Regions from separate parts of the Pseudomonas sp. B21-048 genome, predicted to be linked through region 1. Evidence: predicted binding sites of a transcription regulator. Region 1 holds the regulator's gene; each other region holds the start of a gene.
The links. Region 1 encodes FliA, which starts transcription of late flagellar genes. Its sites were predicted from a motif close to CTAAAGTTTNNNNNNNNNNNGCCGNTAA; they were not measured.
Positions count from the first base shown of each region.

Region 2: a site for FliA is predicted at 2,849-2,876, ahead of LOY56_RS11995 (methyl-accepting chemotaxis protein). Genes of this name have one in related genera too.
Region 3: a site for FliA is predicted at 2,577-2,604, ahead of flgM (flagellar biosynthesis anti-sigma factor FlgM). Genes of this name have one in related genera too.
Region 4: a site for FliA is predicted at 2,264-2,291, ahead of LOY56_RS19705 (methyl-accepting chemotaxis protein). Genes of this name have one in related genera too.

Region 1 is NZ_CP087168.1:1,540,026-1,545,638, forward strand. It holds gene flhA (flagellar biosynthesis protein FlhA) at 1-1,369, shown strand, start outside; gene flhF (flagellar biosynthesis protein FlhF) at 1,381-2,706, shown strand; gene fleN (flagellar synthesis regulator FleN) at 2,823-3,653, shown strand; gene fliA (RNA polymerase sigma factor FliA) at 3,650-4,390, shown strand; gene LOY56_RS07055 (chemotaxis response regulator CheY) at 4,558-4,929, shown strand; gene LOY56_RS07060 (protein phosphatase CheZ) at 4,952-5,613, shown strand, end outside.
Region 2 is NZ_CP087168.1:2,561,783-2,567,395, forward strand. It holds gene LOY56_RS11985 (AAA family ATPase) at 1-421, opposite strand, end outside; gene pnuC (nicotinamide riboside transporter PnuC) at 418-981, opposite strand; gene LOY56_RS11995 (methyl-accepting chemotaxis protein) at 1,088-2,722, opposite strand; gene LOY56_RS12000 (undecaprenyl-diphosphate phosphatase) at 3,014-3,844, shown strand; gene LOY56_RS12005 (DUF1294 domain-containing protein) at 3,841-4,269, shown strand; gene LOY56_RS12010 (MmcQ/YjbR family DNA-binding protein) at 4,266-4,625, opposite strand; gene LOY56_RS12015 (LysR substrate-binding domain-containing protein) at 4,622-5,530, opposite strand.
Region 3 is NZ_CP087168.1:4,113,315-4,118,927, forward strand. It holds gene cheR (protein-glutamate O-methyltransferase CheR) at 1-642, opposite strand, end outside; gene LOY56_RS19365 (chemotaxis protein CheV) at 689-1,621, opposite strand; gene flgA (flagellar basal body P-ring formation chaperone FlgA) at 1,703-2,464, shown strand; gene flgM (flagellar biosynthesis anti-sigma factor FlgM) at 2,641-2,967, shown strand; gene LOY56_RS19380 (flagella synthesis protein FlgN) at 3,016-3,483, shown strand; gene LOY56_RS19385 (flagellar brake protein) at 3,572-4,318, shown strand; gene LOY56_RS19390 (MFS transporter) at 4,383-5,613, opposite strand, start outside.
Region 4 is NZ_CP087168.1:4,187,356-4,192,968, forward strand. It holds gene LOY56_RS19700 (GAF domain-containing sensor histidine kinase) at 1-418, shown strand, start outside; gene LOY56_RS19705 (methyl-accepting chemotaxis protein) at 526-2,151, opposite strand; gene LOY56_RS19710 (transporter) at 2,429-3,451, shown strand; gene LOY56_RS19715 (inorganic phosphate transporter) at 3,639-5,255, shown strand; gene LOY56_RS19720 (RNA polymerase sigma factor) at 5,325-5,613, opposite strand, start outside.

The DNA of each region.
Region 1 (5,613 bases):
ATTGCCATCACTGCTGTTGTCGACTGCCGCCGCGATCATGGTGACCCGTGCTTCCGGCTCGGAAGACATGGGCAAGCAGATCAATCGTCAGATGTTCGCCTCGCCGAAAGCCCTGGCGGTGGCCGCTGGTTTGATGGCGGTGATGGGGCTGGTGCCGGGCATGCCGCACTTCTCCTTTCTGAGCATGGCAGCCTTGGCGGCCGGCGGCGCTTACCTGTTCTGGAAGAAGCAGAACGCGGTCAAGGTTCAGGCCCTGCAAGAGGTCAAGCGTCAGCAGGAACTGTTGCCATCACCAGCCCGGGCTCAGGAAACCAAGGAGCTTGGCTGGGATGACGTGACGCCGATCGACATGATCGGCCTGGAAGTCGGTTACCGCCTGATCCCGCTGGTGGATCGCAATCAGGGTGGTCAGTTGCTGGCGCGGATCAAGGGTGTGCGTAAAAAGCTCTCCCAGGACCTGGGCTTCCTGATGCCGACGGTGCATATCCGTGACAACCTCGACCTGGCGCCCAGCGCCTACCGCCTGACCTTGATGGGCGTGATCCTGGCCGAGGCCGAGATTTACCCGGACCGCGAGTTGGCGATCAACCCGGGGCAGGTCTACGGCACGCTCAACGGCATCACCGCCAAAGATCCGGCTTTTGGTCTGGAGGCGGTTTGGATCGAAATCAGCCAGCGTGCCCAGGCGCAATCCCTCGGCTATACCGTGGTCGATGCCAGTACGGTAGTGGCAACGCACTTGAACCAGATTCTGTACAAGCACTCCAGCGAGCTGATCGGCCACGAAGAAGTCCAGCAACTCATGCAGTTGTTAGCCAAAAGCTCACCGAAACTGGCCGAAGAGCTGGTGCCTGGGGTGGTTTCGCTGTCGCAATTGCTCAAAGTCTTGCAGGCATTGCTCGCCGAACAAGTGCCGGTACGGGACATTCGCAGCATCGCCGAAGCCATCGCGAACAACGCCGCCAAGAGTCAAGATACTGCCGCTTTGGTGGCCGCGGTGCGCGTCGGCGTATCCCGCGCAATCGTGCAAAGCATTGTAGGCACTGAGTCGCAGCTGCCTGTAATCACCTTGGAACCAAGGTTGGAACAAATATTGCTCAATAGTCTTCAGAAGGCAGGACAAGGCTCGGAAGAGGGTGTTCTGCTGGAGCCAAGCATGGCAGAGAAACTGCAACGCTCGCTGATCGAAGCGGCACAGCGTCAGGAGATGCAAGGTCAACCGGTGATTCTGCTGGTGGCCGGTCCGGTTCGCGCGATGCTCTCGCGATTCGGCCGACTGGCAGTCCCGGGTTTGCATGTGTTGGCTTACCAGGAAATCCCTGACAACAAGCAAGTGACCATCGTTGCGACAGTAGGGCCCAACGGCTGAGGTAGTGGTTTATGCAAGTTAAGCGTTTTTTCGCCGCCGATATGCGTCAGGCCATGAAACTGGTTCGTGATGAGCTGGGCGCCGATGCCGCCATCATTGGCAATCGCCGGATCGCCGGCGGTGTTGAGCTGACGGCTGCCCTGGATTACAAATTGTCGGCGCTGGCCCCGCGTGTTCCGAACATGGAGCTCGAGGACGAGTTGCGCAAGACCCAGTCGCGGATCGTCACCGCCCAGGCCGAATTGAGCCTGCGTGGCGATGGCGAGAGCGACCAGACCACCAATCGCCAGTTGTTCGCCGGCCTGCCGTTGACCGCCGCCGAACCGTTGACCGAGCCGACCCTGGCCGAGCCCCGGCGCCCGACACCCGCGCCTGCGGCAACGACCGGCGTTGACCCGCGTGCGTTCGACTCGATGCGTTTCGAACTCAACAGCCTGCGCGAACTGATGGAAGTGCAGCTTGGCTCTTTAGCGTGGAATCAGCTGCAAGGCAGCCGCCCGGCCCAGGCCAACCTTTGGCGTCGCCTGCAACGCATCGGTCTGTCGGGTCCGTTGTCGCGCGATCTGCTGGCGCTGATTACCGACATTGAAGAACCTCGTCAGGCCTGGCGCATGTTGCTCGCGCACCTGGCGCGGATGATCGCCACTCCAGAAGTCGAGCCACTGGAAGAGGGTGGCGTGATTGCCATGGTCGGCCCGGCGGGTATGGGCAAGACCACCACACTGGCCAAGCTCGCGGCCCGTTACGTGCTCAAGTACGGCGCGCAAAACATCGCGCTGGTCAGTATGGACAGCTATCGCATCGGTGCTCAGGAACAGCTCAAGACCCTGGGCCGCATCCTCAACGTGTCGGTCACCCACGTTGACCCGGGTCAATCGCTGGTGCAGGCGCTGGAACCCTTGCTGCGCAAACGCGTAGTGCTGATCGATACCGCCGGCCTGCAGGCCAGCGATCCGGCACTGCGCATGCAGCTCGAAAGCCTGGCCGGACGAGGGATCAAATCAAAAAATTATCTGGTCTTGGCAACCACTAGCCAAAAACAGGTTCTAACCGCCGCTTATCATAGTTACAAACGTTGCGGCCTTGCCGGCTGCATCCTGACTAAACTGGATGAAACGGCAAGCTTGGGCGAGGTGTTGAGCCTGGCCATCAGTCATGAATTGCCGGTGGCTTACCTGACCGATGGCCCGCGGATCCCGGATGATTTGCATCTGCCGCGTCGTCATCAGTTGGTCAGCCGCGCCGTTAGCGTGCAAATGCAGGAAGAACCCAGCGAAGAAGCCATGGCTGATATGTTCGCTGACCTTTACCACGGCCCGACCAAGCGGGTTGGCTGAGGTATTAATGAATAATTTTTGTACCTACATCGATGGTCTGCCACGCATTGTTCAGTTGGTGAGCGCGCAGCCAGTAATGTGGCCTCCGTCTAAGTAAGACAAGGTAAAGAAAGAACATGGGCAGCATGCATCCCGTACAGGTGATCGCGGTGACCGGCGGCAAAGGTGGCGTCGGGAAGACTAACGTGTCAGTGAACTTGTCCCTGGCTCTCGCTGAGCTCGGCCGGCGCGTCATGCTGCTGGATGCCGATCTGGGGCTGGCGAATGTCGACGTCCTGCTAGGGCTGACACCTAAACGCACACTGGCCGACGTGATCGAAGGCCGCTGTGAGCTGCGCGACGTGCTGTTGCAAGGGCCTGGCGGTATCCGCATCGTCCCCGCCGCGTCCGGCACCCAGAGCATGGTTCATTTGAGCCCGGCGCAGCATGCCGGCCTGATCCAGGCCTTCAGCGACATCGGCGACAATCTCGACGTATTGGTGATCGACACCGCCGCGGGTATTGGTGACTCAGTGGTCAGTTTCGTTCGCGCAGCGCAAGAAGTCTTGCTGGTGGTGTGCGACGAACCGACCTCGATCACTGACGCCTACGCACTGATCAAACTGCTTAACCGCGACTACGGCATGAATCGTTTCCGCGTCCTGGCCAACATGGCGCAGAGCCCGCAGGAAGGCCGCAACCTGTTCGCCAAGTTGACCAAGGTCACGGATCGCTTCCTCGACGTCGCCTTGCAATATGTTGGCGCGGTGCCTTACGACGAAAGCGTGCGCAAGGCCGTGCAGAAGCAGCGGGCCGTTTACGAAGCCTTTCCACGTTCCAAGTGCGCCCTGGCGTTCAAGGCCATTGCGCAGAAAGTCGATACCTGGCCGCTGCCGGCCAACCCGCGTGGGCATCTGGAATTTTTCGTCGAGCGCCTCGTGCAACAAACGGCAGGACCCGTGCTATGACAGCCAGCGGTTACAACCTCTACAAGAGTTCGGCGCGTGACGCGCAGTACGAGCTGATCGAGCGTTACGCGCCACTGGTCAAACGCATTGCCTACCACTTGCTGGCGCGTTTGCCCGCCAGCGTCCAGGTCGAAGATCTGATCCAGGCCGGGATGATCGGCCTGCTTGAAGTATCCACCAAATATGACGCCAGCAAAGGCGCGAGTTTCGAAACGTACGCGGGCATTCGAATCCGCGGCGCGATGCTCGATGAAGTGCGCAAGGGGGACTGGGCGCCACGTTCGGTTCACCGCAATACCCGCATGGTCAGCGACGCGATTCGCTCGATTGAAGCTAAAACCGGCCGTGACGCTAAAGATCACGAGGTTGCGGCCGAACTCCAATTGAGTCTCGACGATTATTACGGGATTTTGAACGACACCCTGGGCAGCCGGTTATTCAGTTTCGACGATCTGTTGCAGGACGGCGAACATGAAGGGCTGCATGAGGATGGCGCCAGTGCTCATATCGAGCCGTCACGCGATCTGGAAGATGAACGCTTCCAGGCGGCGCTGGCGGACGCGATTGCCAATTTGCCGGAGCGTGAGCGACTGGTGTTGGCGCTGTACTACGACGAAGAGTTGAATCTCAAGGAAATCGGTGAGGTCCTGGGGGTCAGCGAATCGCGGGTCAGCCAGTTACACAGCCAGTGCGCGGCCCGTTTGCGGGGGCGTTTGGGGGAGTGGCGAGCGCGCTGAAGGCAGTGTGGGGACACTGCGAATGGAGCGGGTGTGGTGTTGAACCGCGCCGGTCTCGATCTGTTGTGCTCCAGACAGTCATTGAGTGCTTTGCCGGATTGATTGAAATGGCGCGTCCAGGTGCTGGGCGCGTTTAAGACTGCTTGGAGGTCGAATTGGACAAGAACATGAAAATCCTCATCGTGGATGACTTCTCAACGATGCGGCGGATCATAAAAAACCTGTTGCGTGACCTTGGGTTCACCAACACGGTCGAGGCTGACGATGGCATCACTGCCATTCCGGTTCTCAACAGCGGCAGCATCGACTTTCTGGTAACGGACTGGAACATGCCTGGCATGACCGGTATCGATCTGCTGCGTCACGTGCGCGCCGATGAAAAGCTCAAGCACCTGCCGGTGCTGATGGTGACCGCTGAAGCCAAGCGCGAGCAAATTATCGAGGCGGCCCAGGCCGGTGTTAACGGCTATGTGGTCAAACCCTTCACAGCCCAGGCGTTGAAAGAAAAAATCGAGAAGATTTTCGAACGCATCGGTTGATGTACTGCGCCACGGGGGAGCTATGGAGCAAAACGAATCTTCACAGGGCGATTTTGAGTCGACCCTGAAAAAACACGCGGTCGAACTGGTCGAGAGCCTTGAAAAAGGCAGGTTCGGCGACGCTGTGCAACTGATCCATGAGCTCAACCAGACCCGTGACCGCGGCCTGTACCAGGAAGTGGGCAAGCTCACTCGCGAGCTGCATAGCGCGATCGTCAATTTTCAGATTGACCCGCACATGCCGCAAGCCGAGGAAGTGTCTCAGATCACGGATGCCACTGAGCGCCTGGGTTATGTGGTCAAGCTGACCGAGGCCGCGGCCAACCGCACCATGGACCTGGTGGAAAACGCCACGCCGCTGATCAACAGCCTGAGCGATGAAGCTCAGGCGCTGAGCACGGATTGGGGACGGTTCATGCGTCGCGAAGTCGGGGCTGAAGAGTTCCGTGAACTGGCCAGGCGGGTCGATGGTTTCCTGACCCGCAGCAGTGAAGACAACCGCATCGTGTCGAGCAACCTCAACGACATTCTGCTGGCTCAGGATTACCAGGACCTCACCGGTCAGGTGATCAAGCGCGTGACCCAATTGGTCACCGAAGTTGAAAGCAATCTGCTCAAGCTCGTGCTCATGGCCAGCCATGTCGACCGCTTTGCGGGTATCGAACATGACCATGAAGCGATGCT
Region 2 (5,613 bases), 1.0 Mb from region 1:
CCTGAGTCGCGTTGAAAAAAGCCCGGCGTTCATCCAGCTCGGGCTGACAACGCTGACCGTCATCGGTCCAGACGACCTGTTCGGGCGACAGCAGCAAGTGCAAGTCATAGTGCCGGGCCAGCAGCGCCTGCTCGAGCCAAGTCGGGCAATCGCCAAACAGGGTCTGGCTCCAGAGCATGTTGCTCAGCAAGTGAGTGTCGAGAATCAGCAGCTGCGGCCCAAGGGCGCGGGCGTCGTCCTCCCATTGCAGCTGACCGCGAGCGATGTCGGGGATATCGGCCGGGCAGGTGTCTCGCGCCTTCTGCTCAATGAACCAGCGCACGTATTCGCCCACCAGAGCACCGCCGAATTGCTGTTGCAGTTCGGCGGCCAGCCAGCTCTTGCCGCTGGATTCAGGCCCCGTGAGTACCAGTACTTTCATGTGCGCAACGCCGGATCTACGCGCCACGTCCGCCAGCCATGCACCGCCAGCAGCGCGAATAAACCGTACAGGCCGGCGGTGAGGTACATCGCTTTATAGACGAAGAGGCCAACAAAAATGATGTCCAGCGCGATCCACAGCGGCCAGCATTGCAGACGTTTTTGCGCCATCCATAACTGCGCCACCAAACTGAAGCCGGTCAGTGCCGCATCGAGCCAGGGCTGGGCGGCATCGGTCCAGTGGGCCATCGCGGCGCCCAGCAGCAAACTGCCAACTGCGCCCACGACCAGACCGAGCGCGATGGATTTGCCATCGAGCAGGCTGACCTGCCGCCCGTCATGCGCCGCGCCCGCGCGGGTCCACTGCCACCAGCCGTAGAGCTGCAATGCGGCGTAGATCACTTGCAGCAGCATGTCCGAATACAGCTTCACCTCAAAAAAAATCCAGCTATACAGCAGCACCATGACCAGCCCGATCGGCCAGCACCAGGGGTTCTGTTTGACCGTCAACCAGACGGCAATCACGCCGAGGGCGGCAGCAAACAGTTCAAGCCCGGACATGGAGATTCCTTGGTGTTGTACAAATGAGGGGGGCGAATTGTACCCGGATTGTGGGGAATGGGGCTTGCCAGTCCCTGTAGGGGCAACGCCGGGTGCTGGGACGGAGTCACACCCGAAATTGCTTCAGCAACCCGTTCAACTGCTCACTCAGTTCCTTGAGATGTACGCTGGCCACGCTCGACTGCTCGGCCGCCAGTGCCGTGCTGTGGGACAACCCGGCTGCTTGGGTGACGTTCTGATTGATGTCTTCCACCACGTGGGCCTGTTGCAAGGTCGCACTGGCAATCGAAGCGTTCAACCCGTTGAGGTTGCGCAAGGCCTGGCCGATGGCATTCAGGCTGGCGCCGGCCAGGCCGGCCTGTTCGATAGTCAGTTGTGACGCACGGCTGCTGTCGCCAATCACCTTGACCGCCGCTTCGGAATGGCTTTGCAGGCGTTCGATCATCGACTGGATTTCCGCCGTGGACTTCTGGGTGCGCTGGGCCAGCAGGCGCACTTCATCGGCGACCACCGCAAACCCGCGACCTTGCTCGCCGGCCCGGGCGGCTTCAATGGCTGCGTTGAGGGCCAGCAAGTTGGTTTGCTCGGCGATGGAGCGGATCACTTCCAGAACGCTGCCGATTTGTGTGCTTTCGGCGGCCAGCGTACGAATCACTTCGACGGCTTGATCGATGGTCGAAGACAGCTTGTCGATCTGCTGCAGGCTGCCGTCGATATTGACCTGCCCCTGTTGCGCCTGAGACTCGGCATTGCGCATTTCGCTGGCCGCGTGCCCGGCGTTTTTGGCCACATCCTGCACACCGTAGGTCACTTCGTTGATCGCGGTCGCCACCAGCTCCATCTGCTGCGACTGCTGCTGGCTGCGTTGCTGGGCTTGCGCGGCATCGTTGCCCAGTTCGCTGGAAGACTGACCCAGCGCGCTGGCGGAGGTTTGCAGCTGACAGATCACCAGGCGCAGTTTTGCGGTAAAGGCGTTGAAGTGCCGGGCCAATTGTGTGACTTCGTCCTGGCCGTGGGTATCGAGGCTGCGGGTCAGGTCGCTTTCACCGCTGGCGATATTGGCCATGGCGTTCACGGTTTCCTGCAACGGGCGCACGATGCTGCGGGCAATCATGATCACCAGCAACGCCATGATCAGGGCAATCACCAGGCCCACGAAAGAGGCCTTCCAGACCTGAGCATAAAACTCGGCCTGCATGTCATCGATATACACCCCCGAACCGATCACCCAACCCCAGGGTTCGAACAGTTTGACGTAGGAAGTTTTCTCCACCGGCGCGTTGGCACCCGGTTTCGGCCAGCGATAGTCGACCATACCGGCGTCCTTGGCCTTAGCGATGGCGACCATCTCGTTGAACAGCGCGAAACCGTCGGGGTCGCGGATCGTCGACAGGTTCTGGCCTTCAAGTTTCGGATTGGTCGGGTGCATGATCATGACCGGCGTCAGATCGTTGATCCAGAAGTAGTCATTCTGGTCGTAGCGCAAACCGCGCACGGCGGTCAGTGCCTGCTTTTGCGCGGCGTCACGGGTGAGGGTGCCGGCATTTTCCAGGCCGTGGTAGTAGGTAAGGATGCCACTGGCGGTCTGCACCACATGCTGGGTCTTTTGGGCCTTGGCCTGATAAAGGTCGTCGTGAATCTGCTTGAGCATCAACACGCCCAACGTCGATAGCATCACCACGGCCACGATCAAGATGAGCCACAAGCGTCGGCTGATCGACACACTGCGCAAGCTGTTCATACGCTGTTACTCCGTTTTCTTGTTCTTGTCATAAACGATCGCCAGCATCCAACCACACTTTGTCGATCGGGCCTATGCGACTCAGGTCCTATTACGCGGCAGCGAAAACAAGGCGTGTCTGATAGGATTTCGGCCCCACGCGAAAAAACCTGAGTTCCAGTTTGTTTTTCACGGCATTTGTACGGTTTTGTGGGGATCTTGTGCGCGCGGCATGTCAGCTACGCTGATCGCAATGAACGCTTAAAAAATATTAACGGAGCATGCCTGGGGGTATTGCTTCTTGGGGGATTGATGGATCTTTGGACGGCCTTTCAGGCATTGATTTTAGGCGTTGTAGAAGGGCTGACGGAGTTCTTGCCCATTTCCAGTACCGGGCACCAGATCATTGTGGCGGATTTGCTCAATTTTGGCGGTGAGCGCGCCATGGCCTTCAACATCATCATTCAGCTCGGCGCGATCCTGGCGGTGGTCTGGCAGTTTCGCCGCAAGATCTTCGACGTGGTTATCGGTTTGCCGACGCAGCCCAGCGCTCGACGCTTTACCGCGAACCTGTTGATTGCCTTCCTGCCGGCCGTGGTATTGGGGGTGATTTTCGCCGACTTGATTCACGAGTACCTGTTCAACCCGATTACCGTGGCCACTGCATTGGTCGTGGGCGGGATCGTCATGTTGTGGGCTGAACGCCGTCAGCATGAAGTGCATGCTGAAAGTGTCGACGACATCACCTGGAAAGACGCCCTGAAAGTCGGCTTCGCCCAGTGCCTGGCGATGATTCCGGGGACCTCGCGTTCCGGCTCGACGATCATTGGCGGCTTGCTGTTCGGGTTGTCGCGCAAGACGGCCACCGAGTTCTCGTTCTTCCTCGCCATGCCGACCATGGTCGGCGCGGCGGTGTACTCCGGCTATAAATACCGCGATCTGTTTGTGCCGGCGGATTTTCCGGTGTTTGCCATTGGCTTCATCACTGCGTTTATCTTTGCGATGATCGCCGTCCGGGCCTTGCTGATATTCATTGCCAGCCACAGCTACGCGACATTCGCCTGGTATCGCATCGCGTTTGGTCTGGTGATCCTGGCCACTTGGCAATTCGGCTGGGTCGACTGGACAGCGGTCAAACCATGAGTGACTCCGCCGCACGCCACAACCCCGGGCGCAAGTCCGGGGGAGCCATTCAAAACCTGCGGCTGAAACTGCTGGCGTTCGCTGTGCTGTGCGCAGTGCCATTATTTGGCTCGGTGTCGCTGTGGCTGCGCGGGGTGTCGGTGATTCCCCTGGCGGCCTACGGCATCGTCAGCGTGCTGGCGTTTTTCCTGTACTGGAGCGACAAGCACAAGGCCCGCGCCGACAGTTGGCGCACGCCGGAGAACGTGTTGCACGCGGTGGAGCTGGCGGGCGGTTGGCCGGGCGCCTTGCTGGCCCAGCAAGCGTTTCGGCACAAGACCCGCAAAGTCTCGTTTCAACTGGTGTTCTGGCTCATCGTGCTGATGCATCAGGTGTTCTGGATCGATCAGCTGTTTCTGGGCGCTAACCTGTTTGCATTGCTTTAAAGCAGCAAGCCGACCTGCGTTCGCTTGGGCAACTTACTCACCACCAGTTGGTGAGAACGTCGCAGCAAGCCTTGCAGCTCTTCGGTGCCCAGCGGGTAGGGCGTTTCCATGATGACCCACTGGGCCCGGGCCAGATACGGCGCCGGGTGAATGCCCGGCCGGTCGCAATGGCCCAGGAACAGGTCCTTGTCGACCTTGAACGCCAGGGACTGCCCCCGCAGGTTCTGCAAGGCGAACATCTTGTTCCCGGCAATCGAAAACACCCGCACGCCACCCCACTTGTAGTCTTCCCGCGCACCGGGCAGTGCCAGGCAGAATTGCGCGACGTCCTCTTCGCTCATTAGTCCCGCTTTCATAACAGTCTGTCCCCACACGCATTGAATGATTCGATCAAATGGTCGATCCAGGCACGCACCGCCGGCATCACCCCGCGTCGATGAGGGTAGACGGCTTGCAGCCAGCCGCCCGGCAATGACCAGTCGGGAAGCAGTTGCACCAGCGCGCCATTTTTCAGCTCTTGCTCGCAATGCATCATCGGCAGCATGGTAAAGCCCAGGCCGCTGAGGGTGCAGGCTTTGCGCACGATGAAATCGTCAATTCCCAATCGCGCTTCCAGGCTCAGATCATAGCTTTTACCTGTTTGATCAAGCAGGCGGATGTGCACCATGCGGTCGGCTTCCAGAGCGCCGAGCACGGGCAGGTTTTTCAGGTCTTCGGGATGATTGATTTCACGGCCGAGCAAAAATGCAGGGCTGGCAACCATCGCCATTTGGGCCTGCCGCAGGCGGCGGGTGACCAGCAATGGATCTTCATCACCCAAATCCCGCACTCTCAAGGCGACGTCGACGCCCTCGTTGATCAGGTCAACCCGACGGTTGAGCAACATCATCTCCAGCTGAACCTGAGGGAATTTCTCCAGGAAATGACTGATCACTCCAGGCAGAATTTCGTGGGCCAACCCGACAGGACAGGACACTCGCAAGCGCCCTCGGGGTTCGCTGGACATGCTGGCCACCGCTTCGTCGGCCATCTCGGCTTCCAGCAGCATCGCCTGGCAATGGCGCAAATAACGCTCGCCCACGGCGGTCAGGTTGAGCTGGCGAGTGGTGCGTTGCAGCAGACGTGCGCCGAGGCGCTCTTCCAGCTCGGCGATGCGTCGCGATAACCGCGACTTGGGAATCCCCAGCAAACGCCCGGCCGCCGCGAAGCCACCGGCTTCGACCACCTTGGCGAAGTAGTAGAGGTCGTTGAGGTCTTGCATGATTTAAATCCAATTGTTCTATTAGTGGGACGAACTATCGCATTGTTGCCGACTAATCAGTTATTGGTTTCGTCGATAGGATT
Region 3 (5,613 bases), 2.6 Mb from region 1:
GATGTCGAACTTGCCCAGGCTCGCGTAGCTGTCCAGCAAGTTGAACGAGCGAAATTCCACCCGACTCTTGATCGGCGCCTTGATGGCCCAGCGCCCCGGCCCTTTCGGGTCGAAGTAACGCTGAAGGCGCTCGGGCGACAAGCCGCGGCCGATGGCCAGGCTGTCGTACTCGCCAGTCTTGCAGTTGGTCAGCATGGTGCCGGACAGGTCGGTGGCAACGATCTGCACCCCCGCCTTCAACTGGCCCATGTTGACCCGCTCGAACTCATCGACGGACATCGACAACGAATACGGTTCCTGGCCCGATGAACACGCGGCCGACCATATCCGCAGGCGCTGGCCGGGGCTTGCCTTGATGGCTTCAGGCAATACCTTGTTCTTCAAGACTTCAAACGGATACGTGTCACGAAACCACAGGGTTTCGTTGGTGGTCATGGCATCCACCACCATCTCGCGCAAACCGCTGCGCGGCTGGGTCTGGATGCGCTGAACCAGCTCACTCAGCGATTTGATGCCCTGCTGTTCCATCAGTTTGTTGAGACGGCTCGAGACCAGGTATTGCTTGTTTTCACCAAGCAAAATGCCACAGGCTTTTTCCAGGAAGACCCGGAACTGTTCGAAATCCAAATTACCCGTAGACAATGATGCGGCCTCTTAAATCATGTTGACCGCCAGGGGCAAAGCGCCCCTAGCTGATATCTGCTGCTTTGATCCGGTCGACCACCCGGGATGCCAAGTCATCAGGACGGAACTTGGCCAGGAAGTCATCGGCACCGACTTTCTTGACCATCGCCTGATTGAACACACCCGACAACGAAGTGTGCAGGATGATATGAAGCTTCTGCATGCGCGGGTCGGCGCGGATCTCGGCTGTCAGGGTGTACCCGTCCATTTCCGGCATCTCGATGTCGGAAATCATCATCAGGAACTCGTCTTCCGGCTTCTTGCCCTCATCGGCCAGCTTGCGCAAGTAATCCAGCGCTTGCCGACCATCGTTCAACGCCACCACTTCGACGCCGATCGTTTGCAGGCAACGGCTCACCTGTTTGCGCGCCACCGATGAGTCATCGACCGTCAGTACGCGCAAGGACAACGCCTTGTGCTGAGTCTCGACATCCACCACGCCCACCGAAATCGCTTCCGGTGTCGGTGCCACTTCCGCCAGCACCTTCTCGACGTCGATGATTTCGACTAACTGGTTGTCGACCCGAGTCACCGCCGTCAGGTAGTGATCGCGCCCGGTGCCCTTGGGTGGCGGATGAATCTCCTCCCAGTTCATGTTGACGATGCGCTCCACCGACCGAACCAGGAAACCCTGGGTCTTGGTGTTGTACTCCGTGATGATCACGAAGGGATTGCTCTGATCTTTCAACGCACCGGAACCGGTCGCCATCGCCAGATCCAGAATCGGAATGGTCGCCCCCCGAATATTTGCCACACCGCACACGACAGGACTGGACTTGGGCATCAGGGTCAGCTTGGGGCATTGCAGCACCTCACGAACCTTGAATACGTTGATCCCATACAGCTGCTGGCCGTCAAGACGGAACAACAACAGCTCAAGGCGATTCTGCCCTACCAGTTGCGTGCGCTGGTTCACCGAATCCATTACACCAGCCATGCCAGACTCCTACAACCAACGCTAAGTGTGTTGCGACGCACATTCATCACTAAACGGCACGGCGCTTGCTTTTTAACTCTTATGAACACAGAACCGACATTTTTTCGACGCCTGACATCCACCTGCCGCAGATTGCTCTGCGTGATGCCGGCCGTTTGCCTGTTCAACGCTGGCAGCCCTGCCCTTGCTGACGCGGTTACCTTGCCTGACATGCTTATCGGCGTCACTCAGGGCTTTCTTGAATTCACCGTAGAAGACTATCTGGCCACCAGTCAAACGCAAGGACGCTACGAGATCGAGGTCAACCAGCTCGATCCGCGCTTGCGTATGCCCATGTGCGACAAGGAATTGACAGCCACCCTTGAAAGCCCGGCGAGGCCTCTGGGCCGGGTCACGGTCAAGGTTCGCTGCGACGGCGCTTCCCCCTGGACCGTTTTCGTACCCGCTCAAGTACGGCTGTTTCGCGACATCGTGACGACCACCCGCCCCCTCAAGCGCACAGGGATTATCGAGCCTCAGGACGTGACCCTGCGCGAGCGTGATATCAGCCTGATCAATCAGGGTTTTCTGACCTCTGTCGATCAGGCGATCGGACAAAAACTTACCCGACCAATGGTCGCCGATCAGATCATTACCCTGGTGCATCTCGAACAGGCGGAAGTGATTCGCAAGGGCGATCAGGTGGTGATTACCGCCCGCAGTGGTACGCTCAGCGTGCGTATGCCGGGCGAGGCACTGTCCAATGGCGGCATCAGCGAACAGATTCGCGTGAAAAACCTTAACTCCCAGCGAGTCATCAAGGCACAAGTCACCGCGCCGGGCCAGGTAGAAGTTTTTATGTGAGTGGCCATGTAAAACACTCTGTTCTGGAAGATATGGCGCGCCACTCGGCCGTCCCCTAAACTGTGCCGCAGGCAGGACGCGCGGGTGCACGCACGCTCATTGATAAATGGGCCTAAAGTTTTCCGGGAAATAGCCGAAAACATGGCAAGCGTCCAAATACCCAGAGGTTTTTTGTCATGGTCATCGATTTCAGTCGTTTAAACAGCTCCTCGTCACTAACGGGCGGTACACGTACCAGCGCTGCGAAGGAAACCGTCGAAGCCGGCCAATCCATGCCGCTGAATACCCCGGCCGAACAGGCCAGTACCACCAAAAGCGGGGAATCGGTACACCTCAGCAATGAGGCTCAACAGTTGCAGAAGGTCACTGACAAGCTGCGCGATCAACCTGCCGTCGACAATGCCCGCGTGGCCGAGTTGAAAGCAGCGATTGCCGATGGCAGCTATAAAGTCGACAGCAACCGTGTAGCCAGCAAACTGCTCAACTTCGAAGCCCAGCGCTAGGCCACGGCCCGCGCCAGGCTTTTGGACGCTTAAAACCCAAGGCCAGCCATGCACGACACTCATTTACTGCAACTGATCATCGACGACTTTGCCCCGGCACAACACTTGCTGCAATTGCTGCAAACCGAGTCCCTCGCCTTGCACGGTCGCGACATGCCACTGCTTGAAGAGATTCTGGCGCAGAAACAGGCATTGATCATTTTGCTCGAGCAACATGGCCGCAAGCGCAGTGAGATCCTCGTCAGTCTCAACCTGCCGACCCATCGCCAGGGCCTGGAACAATTGGCCAGCCATTCAAGCATTGGCGAACAGTTGCTGGCACAGAGCGACGTGCTGACCGACCTTCTGGCCCAATGCCAGGCCGTCAATATCAATAATGGCCAGTCGATTCTGGTGCAGCAGGCCGCCACGGCCAATCAGCTGAAAATCCTCACCGGTGGCGAGCCACCAGCGCTCTACGATGCCCGCGGTTCAACCTCCAAACTCGCAAAACCGCGTCCGCTCAGCCAGGCTTGAGCCTTTCAATGCACACACTCTATCAAGACGCGAAACATGCTGGCAAAATGCCGGCCAGTAGTCATATTTGCCTGGAGATTGATGCCCCGTGTCCAATGCCTTAAACGCGGAAGATGCTCCGCAGCCACCCAAGGTGCTCACCACGCCCCTGGAAATCTCCGGCAACCTGCGCCAGCTGCAAGACAGCCATGACCCGCTGATCATCACGTTCCACGAGCGCAACCAGCGCTTCCAGAGTTATCTGGTGGACATCGATCGCGACAGTAACATGATCGCCCTGGACGAAATGATCCCTCGCGACGGTGAACGCTATCTGCTGGCTGGCGAACCGTTCAAGGTCGAAGGCTTTCACGACGGTGTACGCATCGCCTGGGAAAGCAATGGCCCGCTGACCATCGACGAATCCGGCGATGGCCGCTGCTACCGTGGCGCGCTGCCCGATGAAGTGGTTTACCACCAGCGCCGCAATGCTTTTCGCGCCGCGTTGAAGCTGGCGCAATTGGTCAATGTCGACCTAGGGGGCGACAAACTCAAGTCGCCCATCAGCGGCAAACTACTGGACATCTCCGCCACCGGCTGCAAGTTGCGCTTCGAGGGCGACATCACCGCCAAGCTACAACTGGGCCAGGTCTATGACCGCTTCGTTGCCGCCCTGCCCTTCGGCAACATGACGGCACCGGTGGAGCTGCGTTACCTGCACTTCGAAGAAAAGATCAAAATCACCTTTGCCGGCGTTCGCTTTCATAACATGAGCGGTCTGGTGCAACGGCAGGTCGAACGGTTCGTCTATCAGCTTCAGCGCGAAGCGCGGCGCTTCGATAAAGACGACTTCTGATACGTCGCTCCCATAAAAAAACGGGCAGTCCCTTGCGGTGACTGCCCGTTTTTTTATGCCTCGATCAAGGCCGCGCTTCGGTAAAGCTTTGCTCGCGGCCCGTGTCAGGATCTGCTGATTCCGAATCTGTTTCAGCTTCTGATTCGGCCTCGGCATCCGGGCTGAAATCAGCCTCTGGATTGACCGGGTTCTGCATCTGGTCATGCACCACCTGCTCATCGACACGCGGGTCAAGGCAAGCGACCAGTGGTGAACTTGCCATACTGTCCGGCATGGCCACGTGATGCAGCGGGGCATCGTCCACCTGATGCAGATTGGTGACCGCTTTCGGACGAATTCGCCACACCAGCACCAAGGCGAAGAAGCTGAAAAAGGCATAGAGCATCTGACTGCCGAACAGCTTCATCAACACCCCGGCCACCAGCGGCCCGATACTCGCGCCGACACCGTAGGTCACCAGCAGCATCGCCGTCAGCGACACCCGGCGATCACCCTCCACGTGGTCATTGGAAAACGCCACCGCCAATGGATACAGGCAGAACTGCACCAATGAACAGAGGAACCCGGCGACGAACAGTACTTCCAGCTGTACCTTCGGCATAATCGCCAGCGGCAACGCCGCCAGTGCCAGGCAAAATGCAAAACTGCGGATCAACAGCGCCCGGTCATAGCGGTCCGACAGCCAACCCAGCGGCCACTGCACCACCAGGCCTGCAAAAATGCAGCTCCCCATGAACAGACCGACCTGTTCGGTCGACAACCCTTGCTGCGAGGCATACAGCGGCGCCAGACCGTAGAATGAACCGACGATCAACCCCGACCCCAACACCGTACTCAGTGACTGCGGCACGCGCTTGATGAAGAACCGCGGCTCCATCGGCGCCGGGTGCAAAGGCGCCGGGTGAATCCGCCGCGTCAGGGCCACTGGCACCAGGCAGAGGGCGAAACACAGCGCGACCAGCATCAGCAGTTCCAGGCCCAGGCCGGGGTGCATGACCAGAATCAGCTGGCCCAACACCAGCCCCAGATACGAAGCGATCATGTAGCCGCTGAACACCACCCCACGCTTATTCGCTTCCGCCTGCTCATTGAGCCAGCTTTCGATCACCATGTACTGGCACATCATGCCCAGGCCGACGATCACCCGCAGGAATAGCCACGCGGGCAACCAATCCACCAGGCCATGGCCCAGCACCGCCGCGCCGACAATCCCGGCGCAGGCTGAATAGGCTCGAATATGCCCGACCCGGGCAATCAACCGGTGGCCGATCTTGCCACCCAGCACCAGGCCAAAA
Region 4 (5,613 bases), 2.6 Mb from region 1:
ATTGCGGCATGTCATTTCCGAGATCCAGAGCATTCACCCTAAACGCATCATTCAGTCGTCGATTGGCGACCTGAGCAACATTCATTGCGATCGCGAGCGGGTCGCACAGTTGCTGTCCAATCTGGTGGCGAACGCAGTTGTCCATGGAGACCCCGACGGCCCGGTCGAGGTCAGCGCGCAAATCAAGGAAGGGCACTTTGTGTTGAGGGTAAAAAACCAGGGGCTGATTGCCGAGGATGCGCTGCCGCACCTGTTCCAGCCCTACTCCAAACCAGCCGACGCAAGACCGCAGGCCGGCCTCGGGTTGGGGTTGTACATTGCCAGTCAGATTGCGCAGTCCCATGGCGGGAAACTGGAGGTGGTCTCGACCGAGCTACAGGGTACGACGTTCATCTTCAGCTTGCTCCCACGGACTTGAGCGGCGGTGCCGAGCACCGAACCGACGGACTGCCAACCTCATCCTGCAACGCCTGTAACCACGCCGCCGTCACCGCCTGCAACAAAGCCCAAGTGTGGCCGCTTTCACTAGGCGCTCAACCGCGCCGTCACTTCATTCAACTGCCCCGACAACCCATGCAGATTGTGGCTGGCCGCTTCAGTGCGCTGCACGTTGTCCAGGTTGGTACTGGCGATGCTGGTGATTTCGGTGAGGTTACGCGAGATGTCTTCGGCCACTGAAGTCTGCTCTTCAGCGGCGGTGGCGATCTGGCGGTTCATGTCGCGAATGGCTTCCACGGCATGAGTGATGCGCTCGAGCATGGCGCCAGCCTGGGTTACTTGCTCGACACTTTGCTCACTGCGCGACTGGCCGCTTTCGATGGCTTGGGCCGCGTCCACAGCACCGGTTTGCACGGTTTGAATGATCTGATTGATCTCGATGATCGACGCTGCCGTGCGCTGGGCCAGGCTGCGTACTTCATCGGCGACCACCGCAAATCCGCGGCCGGCTTCACCGGCACGGGCCGCTTCGATCGCCGCGTTGAGCGCCAGCAGGTTGGTTTGTTCGGCGATGCCGCGAATCACTTCCAAGACCTTGCCGATGCGTCCGCTGTCTTCTTCCAGACGACGGATAACCGTGGCGGTGTTGGCAATTTCGCCGCGCATTTGGGTGATGGTATGAATGGTGCCCTGCATGACTTTTTCGCTCTGCTGGGCGGACTGATCAGCATCATCGGCCGCACGTGCCGCATCGGCTGCGTGGCGCGCGACTTCTTGCGCAGTGGCGGACATCTCGTTCATCGCCGTAGCCACCTGATCGGTACGGCTGAACTGCTCGTTGGTGCCACTGGCCATGAGGCCGGCAATGGAATTCAGCTCGCCGCTGGCGGTGTTCAGATCCGTCGCACTGCGCTGTAAACGACTGAAAGTTTCGGCGAGGAAATCGCGCAAGGTATTGGCGGCCTTGGCCAGGTTGCCCAACTCGTCCTGACGGGTGCTGGCCACGCGTTCGGCAAAGCGGCCCTGGCTGAGTTGTGTCACGTAGTCGATCAGTTTGCGAATCGGCTCCACCAGGTTGCGGTTGACCAGCCACAGGCTCAACAGGCCAATCAACACTCCCGACAGCAGCATCACCACGAGCCCCAGCAATACAGTCTGAGCGGCGCTGGCACTGATCAGCTTCGATTGTTCGATGCCCTGTTTGCGCAGTTCGCTGACCAATTCATTCATCTGTTCGCTGGCCGCACGGTCGACACCTTTGACCGCGTTGTCGCCGGTCTCTGGGTCGGCACCGGCAGCGGCGTAGGCATCACGGCCCTTCTGATAGGCCGCACCTAATACACGATGCTCTTCACGCAGGCGTTCGATGCGAGTCTTGAGTTGCGGCTCGATGCCCTTCTGCCCGGCCAGTTCGCCGAGAATGCCCTGCACGTCGCGCTGGCGGTCCTCGAACTGCTTCCAGTATTTGTCCAGGTTCGCAGGTTCCTTGCCGCGCAGCAGAACGTTTTTCCACTCCTGAACCTGCACCTTGAATTGCAGGTTGGCTTCATCAATCAATTGCGAGGTGTGCAACGGACCTTCAATCAGGTTCGCGTAGTTCTGAACGCCATTGGACAGAAAGTGAAAGCAGGCCAACGCGATCAGCAACATCGCCAGCAGGCTGCCGCTCAACAGGGCAAGAATTTGTGCTCGCAGGGACTTTTGCAAAAACATCGAGTGATATCTCATGACGAAGTTGAAGCACGACTTATAGACGTGCGAGGTGTCCGGACATCCCTGTCAGCGACGCTGGTTTATGACCAGAATCGGAAGATCGACAACAGCCTCATCGGCGGGCCAGAGCCTTTCTTGAGTTTCTTCCGACCACTGGCAGCGGGCGGTTTTTTCGGCGCCATTCAACTGTCACAAAACCTTCAGAATTGCTTGCGATGATGAGGCTCAAGTGAACCTGGGAAACCTGCAACAGGCGTCCCCCTCACAGCGAGACCTCATGAACCACAGCATCGACCAGCGCCATCGCGATTCCGACCTGTTCGGCCTCCTTTACGGCTTCAGTTTTCGCCCCGGCGAGCGCGGTCAGGAAATCGATTCGGCCAAGGCGCTGCACTGCCTTCAACAACCGGACGACAGTGATGAATTCCTCTGGTTGCACCTGAACCTGGCCCACGCCGCATGCGAGCGCTGGATGAAAAGCCATCTGGCATTGCCTGACGAGTTTTTCGAAGCCTTGCACGAAGGTTCCCGTTCGACGCGCATCGAGCATGTCGATTCGGCGTTGCTGGCGGTGGTCAACGACGTGGTGTTCAACCTCAGCAGCATGGTCTCCTCGGATGTCTCGACGCTGTGGGTCTGTGCCCGCAGCCGGCTGATCATCAGCGCCCGACTGCAACCGCTGCACTCGGTGGACAAGCTGCGCTCTTCGGTGAAGGCCGGTGAATGCTTTCGCTCACCGCTGGAATTGCTGGTGCATTTACTGCGCGATCAGGGCGAAGTGCTGACGCAGATCGTGCGCAAGACCAGCCTCAGCGTCGATCAGGTCGAAGATGAGTTGCTGTCTTCGCGCCTGTCGACCAACCGGGCTGAGCTGGGCGCCAACCGCCGGGTGCTGGTGCGCCTGCAACGGTTGCTGGCGCTGGAGCCGGGCTCGTTGCTGCGCCTGCTCAATCGTCCGCCGCAATGGTTGCAGAAAGAGGACGTCAAGGAGCTGCGCAAGTCCACCGAAGAGTTTGCGCTGATCATCAACGACCTCACGGCCCTCGGTGAACGGATCAAGCTGTTGCAGGAAGAAATCGCCGCCAACCTCAACGAACAAAGCAACCGCACGCTGTTCACCCTGACCGTGGTCACGGTGCTGGCGCTGCCGATCAACATCATCGCCGGTTTCTTCGGCATGAACGTCGGCGGCGTGCCGCTTTCCGGTGACCCAGAGGGGTTCTGGATTCTGGTGGCGCTGGTCGCGACGTTTACCCTGATTGCCGGGCGCTGGGCGTTTCGCAAGCGCCAGGATTATTGATTACCACCACCGGCACCATCGCTCGACGCAGAGCGTCCGGGGCGGCATTACCACGCGGAGCGTGGGAACGATCAGATCGTCGGATCGCGGCCCCACAAAAAACCCAAACACTGACCCAGCGCAGTCTCTTTGTAATATTTAGCAACGATCATGGGAGACATTCCTTCTCTGCTCAGGATTGTCCGGCATGGCCACGCCTTCCTTCACCGCCTCTGCCCAGGCTCCCGCCAGCAGCGCCAAACTGCAGCTCGATAAAAAACCTGGTCTGCTCACCCTTGTGCTGTTCTTTGCGGTGCTGAGCAGCGGGCTGTTGTTCACCGCCTACAGTCTGATGCACGACATGAGCGAACTCGGCACGGTGGTCACCACCTGGACGCCGTTTCTGCTGTTGGGCGTCGCACTGTTGATTGCTCTGGGCTTTGAGTTCGTCAACGGTTTTCACGACACCGCGAACGCCGTGGCGACGGTGATTTATACCCACTCCTTGCCGCCGCATTTCGCGGTGGTCTGGTCCGGATTTTTCAACTTTCTGGGGGTGTTGCTGTCGAGCGGCGCGGTGGCGTTCGGCATCATCGCCCTGTTACCGGTGGAGCTGATTCTGCAAGTCGGTTCCTCCGCCGGTTTCGCGATGATCTTCGCCCTGTTGATCGCCGCGATCCTGTGGAACCTCGGCACCTGGTGGCTGGGTTTGCCGGCGTCTTCGTCGCACACCCTGATCGGCTCGATCATCGGGGTCGGCGTGGCCAACGCGCTGATGCACGGCCGTGACGGCACCAGTGGCGTGGATTGGGCCCAGGCAACCAAAGTGGGTTACGCGCTGTTGTTGTCACCGCTGATCGGCTTCGCGTTTGCCGCGTTGCTGTTGCTGGCATTGCGCGCCTTCGTCAAAAATCGCGCGTTGTACAAAGCGCCGAAGGGCGACACCCCGCCACCGTGGTGGATTCGTGGCATGTTGATTCTGACTTGCACCGGTGTGTCGTTCGCCCACGGTTCCAACGACGGCCAGAAAGGCATGGGCCTGATCATGCTGATTCTGGTCGGTACCCTGCCAATGGCGTATGCGCTGAACCGGACCATGCCGGCGGATCAGTCCCTGCAGTTCGCTGCGGTGGCTGAAGTCACCCAGCAAGCCCTGATGAAAAACTCGCCGGTGCCGGCGCCCGCCGATCCACGCCCGGTGCTGACCGATTACATGCGCAGCAAGGAAGCCACGCCGCAACTGATCCCCGCCCTCGCCGCGCTGGCGGGCCACATCGGTAACGAAGTGAAGGGTTACGGCTCACTGTCGAAAGTCCCGGCCGAAGCGATGGGCAACGTGCGTAACGACATGTACCTGACCAGCGAAACCATTCGCCTGATGGACAAGAACAAGGTAGGCAACTTTGATGCCGACACCGCCGGCAAGCTGCTACTGTTCAAGCAACAGATCGACAACGCCACACGGTTCATTCCGCTGTGGGTGAAGATCGCGGTGGCCATCGCCCTGGGGCTGGGCACCATGGTCGGCTGGAAACGCATCGTGGTGACGGTCGGCGAAAAAATCGGCAAGACACACCTGACCTACGCCCAGGGCGCCTCGGCGGAAACCGTGGCGATGCTGACCATCGGCGCCGCTGACATGTTCGGCCTGCCGGTGTCGACCACCCACGTGTTGTCTTCAGGCGTGGCCGGGACCATGGTTGCCAACGGTGGTGGCTTGCAGATGAAGACCATCCGCAATCTGCTGATGGCCTGGGTACTGACCTTGCCGGCGGCGATTGTGTTGTCGGGCAGTTTGTATTGGTTGTTCACCAAGCTGTTTTGATCACACAGGGCCTGTAGTAGCGAGCGCTGTGGCGCCCCACTTGCCCGCGAAAGGGCCCGCAAGATCACATCATTCCAACGCCTTGAGCCGCCCCTCGATAAACCGCCGCTCCGGCACCTGCTGCGTCAACTCCAGCGCCCGTTCATAGGCCGCCCGCGCCTCTTCCGCCCTTCCCAACTGCCGGTAAAACTCGGCCCGTGCCGAGTGCGCCAGGTGGTAATCCAGCAGCTCGCCCCGCGCCAGAATCCCTTCGATCAACGTCAACCCGACCAATGGGCCATCGCGCTTGGCCAATGCTGCCGCGCGGTTGAGTTCGATCACCGGCGATGGCACGGCCCGCAGCAGCACGTCATACAGA